2 regions of the Pseudomonas sp. LFM046 genome follow, and region 2 is predicted to be linked to the other one. Evidence: predicted binding sites of a transcription regulator. Region 2 holds the regulator's gene; the other holds the start of a gene.
The links. The regulator FliA, encoded in region 2, starts transcription of late flagellar genes. The targets are predictions, from matches to a motif close to CTAAAGTTTNNNNNNNNNNNGCCGNTAA.
Positions count from the first base shown of each region.

Region 1: TQ98_RS05895 (methyl-accepting chemotaxis protein) is a predicted target of FliA. The motif match lies at 2,006-2,033, and genes of this name have one in related genera.

Region 1 is NZ_JYKO02000001.1:1,249,925-1,253,553, forward strand. It holds gene TQ98_RS05885 (chemotaxis protein CheW) at 1-163, opposite strand, end outside; gene TQ98_RS05890 (response regulator) at 185-550, opposite strand; gene TQ98_RS05895 (methyl-accepting chemotaxis protein) at 801-1,955, opposite strand; gene TQ98_RS28240 (PSPA7_2676 family Cys-rich small protein) at 2,082-2,231, opposite strand; gene TQ98_RS05900 (EAL domain-containing protein) at 2,685-3,629, shown strand, end outside.
Region 2 is NZ_JYKO02000001.1:4,012,068-4,015,696, reverse strand. It holds gene flhF (flagellar biosynthesis protein FlhF) at 1-761, shown strand, start outside; gene fleN (flagellar synthesis regulator FleN) at 838-1,671, shown strand; gene fliA (RNA polymerase sigma factor FliA) at 1,668-2,414, shown strand; gene TQ98_RS18555 (chemotaxis response regulator CheY) at 2,498-2,872, shown strand; gene TQ98_RS18550 (protein phosphatase CheZ) at 2,892-3,629, shown strand, end outside.

The DNA.
Region 1 (3,629 bases), 2.8 Mb from region 2:
CGGCCGAACCCTTGATGGAGTGCGCGGCGCGGAAGATGCCGTTGAGTTCTTCCGCGTCAGGCGCCTGCAGGTCGAGGCCGAGCAGCAACAGTTCGAGGCTGGCCAGATGCTCTTCGGTTTCCTCGTAGAACACCTGGAGGAACTGGTTCATCCCTAAGCTCATGGGAAGCGCCTTGTGCTGGGGTCAGGGGAGGACCTTGCGGGTAACTTCCAGCAGCTTTGGCGGATCGAAGGGCTTGACCAGCCAGCCAGTGGCGCCGGCGGATTTGCCTTGCTGCTTCATGGCGTCGCTGGACTCGGTGGTCAGCATCAGGATGGGCGTGGCCCGGTAGCCCGGCAGGCCGCGCAGGCTGCGGATCAGGCTGAGGCCGTCCATGTTCGGCATGTTCTGGTCGGTGAAGACCAGGTTGTAGGCCTTGCTCTGGGCCTTGCCGAGGCCGTCCTTGCCATCTACCGCCTCGTCCACCAGGTAGCCGGCGGACTTGAGGGTGAAGCTCAGCATCTGTCGGATCGATGCCGAGTCGTCGACTATGAGGATCTGCTTGCTCATCAGGTGCGGCTCTCCATTGCGCTTTATAGGGGTGAAGCACTGCAGGCTGGTGCCGACCCGGGGAGCCCGACGAACCTCTGAGCTGTCGGCTGCTCTGTCGGTCTGCGTCCGGCGCCAACCTCTGGAACTGCGTACCAAGATAGCCACTGGCCATGACTCTTTTTAGTCGGAAGCCCACCTTGCGTCCAGATTCTGGCGTCAGCCATTCGTCGCGCGGCTGGCTGACTCCCGAAAGACGACGACGAACGGTTCAGAAAAGCTCCACTTCTCCCGCGTTGACGCTGCTCTGGGCGACGGGGTTGGCAACGGGTTTGCGCAGTTCCGTGGTCTCGTCGCCCAGGCGCTCCGCCCAGTGCTCCGGCTCCAGGCCGCGCAGGCCGCCGAGGCCCCTGGCGAATCCGCCGAGCTTGGTGAAGTGCTTGCGCATCTGGCCGAGCAACTGGCTGCTCATGTCCTGGAATTGCAGGGCGGTAATGGCCTGGTCGACGCCGTTGCCCACCTCCAGGGAGAGGCGGTCCAGCTCCTGGATCACCTTCAGGGTGTGGTGGTTCATGCCTTCGAGGTCTTCCAGCATGTGGTGCAGTTGCTGCCGGGATTCCATGGCGAAACCCATGTCCTTGTCCGCCAGTTGGGCGATGGCCGCCTCGGCGTCCTGGATCTCCCGGTAGACGACATCCACGTGCCCGCGAATCTGCTCGGAAAAACCGGTGGAGCGGGTGGACAGGGCACGCACCTCGTCCGCCACCACGGCGAAGCCCCGGCCGCTCTCGCCGGCGCGGGCAGCCTCGATGGCGGCGTTCAGGGCCAGCAGGTTGGTTTGCTTGGCGATGGCGTCCATATCGTGGGTGGATTTCAGGATATCGGCGATTTTCTGCGTCACCCGATCCATGCGTTTCACCAGCTCCTGGGAGGTCTGGCTGGTTTCCAGGGCGGCTTCGACGAACAGGCCCAGGGTGTCGCGGGTGGTGGCGATGAATTCCTGGAAGTTCATGCCGTCGTCGGCGCGCTGCTGGTCGCCGTAGCGTTCGATCAGGGAGTGGGAATGGGCGCGCTGCTGGTCGATGCGTGCGGCGAGCCCGTGGAAGCTGTCACCCAGGCGACGAATGGCGTCCTGCAAGAGGCCGTCGATCTGTCCGGCATGGGCCTGGAGGGTGCCGAGCTGTTCGTCCAGGGCATCCTGGGCGCGCTGCCAGTCCGGCGTCGCCGCGACCGTCTGCATGCTGGCCTCTGTCGCCGCGGCGCGTGTGTCCCGCAGCAGCCAGGTCAGCAGCAGGCTGGCCAGCCATCCCCCGGCGAGGGCCAGCCAGAGCGGCAGGCCAACGGCAATCATGCCGGCGCAGGCCAGCCAGATCAGGGAGTGCAGGGCCAGGGCCTTGACGGTATTGGCGGACAGCGGCTGCGACATGGGGCACTCCCTTGCCAGGTGATTGGGCCGAACAACGGTGCTTTCAAAGGCCATCGGCGACGCAGCTTAAAGCTAGAGGGCTGTCGTCTAATGTCAAATCGCTATCCGTCGGATTTCTGCTGCCGATCATCCTGTCGCGTCAGCCTCCTCCGGTGGACTCAGGTAGCGATGGGCGCCGCAGCGCAGGCAACGCTGGCAAATCATGGGCACGGCGCCCACTTCGGTACGGAAACCCTCGGTCCAGTGGCAACCGAGCAGAAAGCAACGAATTCGCATGGCTCCTCCCCGGGGGTGGTCCCCCTGGTTCGATCCGGCAGCAGTGAATGGAACGGCACTCGCCTTGTTGTTCTTGGAGGCATGGGCGGGGAAGAGGATCGGCCTGCTGCTCTAGAGCCGACAACCTAAAAGGGCGGTGGGGCGGCCGCTGGTCGGGCGTAGCCTTCCGGTGGGCGGATAGCCCTTGGATGACGGGCCCCGGCGGAGTGATGTCAGAGCCTGAACGCTGCCACGCTCCAGCCAGCCCGGAGGCTCCTGTTTCGCGTCCTGGCGTCCGGAAACCAGTGGCAATTTAGTGGCTATGCTTGGGTTGCGGTGCAAGACCTACGAACAGGTTGGCCGTTGCCAGGTGTGGCTCGTTTTAGGAAGTGGGTGCTGGCGAAACAGGTGGATGGGTTTCGAGTTCCGCTTTTTATCAATCCCATTGAACGAGGCATGTCTGGAGATTGCGAAATGGATTTCTTCAGAAGCGGAAGCGCCGTTCAACCAGCCAGACCCGACCTTTCAGGAAAGAGGCGCCCGACCAAGTGGCACCGCATGTATTTCTTTCTCGCGGGTTTCGATGTGCTGGTGGTCATCCTGAGCGTGTTGCTCAACCACATGATCGTCGACACGTACCACCGCTCCATCAAGGCCAACCAGTCCTGGGTCCAGCAACTGTCCAGCTATTCGATGCTGGGTAGCCTGGCCTCTGCCGTCAACGCACCCGGCAACAATGTGTTCGATACCCATGACGTCGAAGCCGAATCGCGGAACATGCGCGAGGCTTTGCGTGCCTTCGACGAGCACCTGTCTACCGCAAAGCAGCAGCTGCAGGTCCGCATTTTCAACCAGACGGAACACAGCGCGGACATACAGGCCTACACCCTGGCGCTTCGGGAGGACGTGCACGAAGTCGACATCGCGATGGGCGAGATGGTGAATGAGGCTTTGCTGATCTTTTCCTACTTCCGGGAAGGCCAGTCGGACAACGCCGGCAAGCGCATGGCCACCATGGACCGGAAGTACGCCGAGTTGCTGGCCTCGCTTGCGACCGTGCGCGAGCGTGTCGGCCTGATCCAGAGCAAGCTGCTGGAGGAGGAGCTGGAGTCGGTGGAGGTGCTGCGCCGGATCGAGTACTCGACCATGGTGTTCGTGCTGATGATGGTGACCGCGGCGACGCTCTACGGGGGCAAGATCAGGCGTGAAATGGAGGCGCAGGCAGCCGAAAAGGAGGGCTATCTGGCGGTGCTGCACGAAAGCGAGCGGCAGTTCCGTCAGCAGGCCTCACTGCTGGACAAGGCTCAGGACGCCATCGTCGTCCACGGTATGGATTACCGCATCCTGTACTGGAACAAGAGCGCCGAGCGCCTCTACGGGCTGTCGAAGGAAGAGGCCCTCGGCAAGTCGGCCCAGGAG
Region 2 (3,629 bases):
TGGCCAGCGTCAAGGATCCGCGCCAGGCCTGGCGCATGCTGCTGGCGCACCTGGCCCATGCCATCCGTACGCCGAAGGTCGAGCCGCTGGAAGAGGGCGGGGTGATCGCCCTGGTCGGCCCGGCCGGCATGGGCAAGACCACCACCCTGGCCAAGCTGGCTGCGCGCTACGTGCTCAAATACGGCGCCCAGAGCGTCGCCCTGGTGAGCATGGACAGCTTCCGCATCGGCGCTCAGGAACAGCTCAAGACCCTGGGCCGCATCCTCAACGTGTCGGTCACCCAGGTGGACCCGGGCCAGTCCCTGGTCCAGGCCCTGGCGCCCCTGATTCGCAAGCGTGTGGTGCTGATCGATACCGCTGGTCTGCCGGCCAATGATCCAGCCCTCGCCATGCAGCTGGAATCGCTGGCAAGCCGGGCGATAAATGCGAAGAATTACCTGGTCATGGCCGCCACCAGTCAGAGCCAGGTGCTCAAGGCGGCCTACCACAGCTACAAGCGTTGCGGTCTGGCCGGTTGCATCATCACCAAGGCGGACGAAGCGGTCAGCCTGGGTGAAGTTCTGGGGCTGGCTATCGGCCAGCATCTCCCGGTAGCCTATCTGGCCGATGGGCCGCGAATCCCGGATGATCTGCAGGTTCCCCGCAGCCACCAGCTCGTGAGTCGTGCGGTCAGCCTCCAGGCACCGGAAGACCCGAGCGAGGAAGCCATGGCCGACCTGTTCGCCGGGCTCTACCAGAATCCGGCGCGGCGCGCCGGTTGAAGAATTGACAACCGCCCCGGAGTGGGTGGTGCTAGACAGCCAAATGGCCCAGTCGACCTAAGGCAAGGTATTTGAAATGGGTAGTATGCATCCCGTACAGGTGATCGCGGTGACCGGCGGCAAGGGTGGCGTCGGCAAGACCAACGTGTCGGTGAACCTTTCGCTGGCCCTGGCCGATCTCGGCCGCCGCGTCATGTTGTTGGACGCGGACCTCGGTCTGGCCAACGTCGACGTTCTCCTCGGCCTGACCGCCAAACGCACCCTGGCCGACGTGATCAATGGCGAGTGCGACCTGCGCGACGTGCTGTTGCAGGGACCGGGGGGCATTCGCATCGTCCCGGCCGCCTCCGGCACCCAGAGCATGGTCCAGCTGTCGCCCATGCAGCACGCTGGCCTGATCCAGGCATTCAGTGAAATCAGCGACAACCTCGACGTGCTGGTGATCGACACCGCCGCCGGCATCGGCGACTCCGTGGTCAGCTTCGTCCGCGCGGCTCAGGAAGTGATCGTGGTGGTCTGCGATGAGCCCACCTCCATCACCGACGCCTACGCGCTGATCAAACTGCTCAACCGCGACTACGGCATGAACCGCTTCCGCGTGCTGGCCAACATGGCCCACAGCCCGCAGGAAGGTCGCAACCTCTTCGCCAAGCTGACCAAGGTCACCGACCGTTTCCTGGACGTCGCGCTGCAGTACGTTGGCGCTGTCCCCTACGACGAGTCGGTCCGCAAGGCCGTGCAGAAGCAGCGCGCGGTCTATGAAGCCTTCCCGCGCTCGAAATGCTCGCTGGCCTTCAAGGCCATCGCGCAGAAGGTCGACAGCTGGCCGCTGCCGGCCAATCCGCGGGGCCACCTGGAGTTCTTCGTCGAGCGGCTGGTCAGACAGCCCTCCGCGGAATCGCCTGTATGACACCCGCTACTGGACTGCGTATGTACGGCAAGGCACAAGGAAGGGATTCGCAACATGAGCTGATCGAGCGGTATGCCCCGCTGGTCAAGCGCATCGCTTATCACCTGCTTGCGCGCCTGCCGGCCAGCGTACAGGTGGAAGACCTGATGCAGTCCGGGATGATCGGCTTGCTCGAAGCCTCGAAGAAATACGACGGCAGCAAGGGCGCCAGCTTCGAAACCTACGCGGGCATCCGCATTCGCGGAGCCATGCTGGACGAGGTCCGCAAGGGCGATTGGGCGCCGCGCTCGGTGCACCGCAATACCCGCATGGTGAGCGACGCGATTCGTGCAATCGAAGCGCGAACGGGACGTGACGCTAAAGATCAGGAAGTTGCTGCCGAACTTGAATTGAGTCTCGAAGACTACTACGGCATCCTGAGCGACACCTTGGGCAGCCGCCTGTTCAGCTTCGACGACCTGTTGCAGGAAGGGGAGCATGGCGGCGTGCACGAGGACGCCGGTGTCACCCAAATCTCACCTTCCCAAGATCTGGAAGAAAACCGCTTCCAGGCCGCGCTGGCCGATGCCATCGCGAACCTGCCGGAGCGTGAGCGCCTGGTGCTGGCGCTGTATTACGACGAAGAACTGAACTTGAAGGAAATCGGTGAAGTGCTGGGGGTCAGCGAATCGCGGGTCAGCCAGTTGCATAGCCAGTGCGCGGCACGTTTGCGCGCGCGGCTCGGCGAATGGCGCGCGCGCTGAACGGCACACCGCTTTCAGATTAGAACGGCGCACCCGGCAAGAGGGGCGTTTGGGACTGTACGGAGGTTGACTTGGACAAGAACATGAAAATCCTCATCGTTGACGACTTCTCGACGATGAGACGCATCATCAAGAACCTCTTGCGCGACTTGGGTTTCACCAATACCGCCGAAGCCGACGACGGCACCACGGCCCTGCCAATGCTGCACAGCGGCAACTTCGATTTCCTCGTGACCGACTGGAACATGCCCGGGATGACCGGCATCGACCTGCTGCGTGCCGTCCGCGCCGACGAGCGCCTGAAGCACCTGCCGGTCCTGATGGTGACTGCCGAAGCCAAACGCGACCAGATCATCGAGGCGGCCCAGGCCGGCGTGAACGGCTATGTGGTCAAGCCTTTCACCGCTCAGGTCCTGAAAGAAAAAATCGAGAAGATCTTCGAGCGCGTCAACGGCTGACACCGGCCGCGAGGGCACCATGGACCAGAATGAATCCCTGTTGGGCGACTTCGAGTCGACCCTGAAAGTCCGTGCGCGGGAATTGGTGGAAAGCCTGGAGAAGGGCAATTTCACCGACGCCGTGCAACTTATCCACGAACTCAATCACGTCCGTGATCGTGGTCTGTACCAGGAAGTGGGCAAGCTCACCCGCGAACTGCACAACGCCATCGTCAATTTCCAGATCGACCCGCACCTGCCCCATGCCCAGGAAATGTCGCAGATCGCCGACGCGACTGATCGCCTGTCCTACGTGGTGCACATGACCGAGAAGGCCGCCAACCGCACCATGGACCTGGTGGAAGAGAGCGCGCCGCTGCTCAACGGCCTGAGTGACGAGGCCCAGCAGCTGGGTGAGGAGTGGGGGCGCTTCATGCGTCGGGAAATCGGCGCGGACGGCTTCCGCGACCTGGCTCGCCGTATCGAACAATTCCTTGCTCGCAGTCAACGCGACACCGATGCTCTGTCCAGCAAGCTCAACGACATCCTGCTGGCCCAGGACTACCAGGACCTCACCGGCCAGGTCATCAAGCGCGTGACCCAACTGGTGACCGAGGTGGAGAGCAACCTGGTCAAGCTGGTGATGATGGCCAGCCAGGTAGACCGTTACGCCGGCATCGAGCACGACCACGACGCGCTGCGCGCCGAGCTGGAACAACAAAAAAATCCTTCCAGGGGTGAAGGTCCGCAGATCCATGCCGATATACGGGAAGACGTG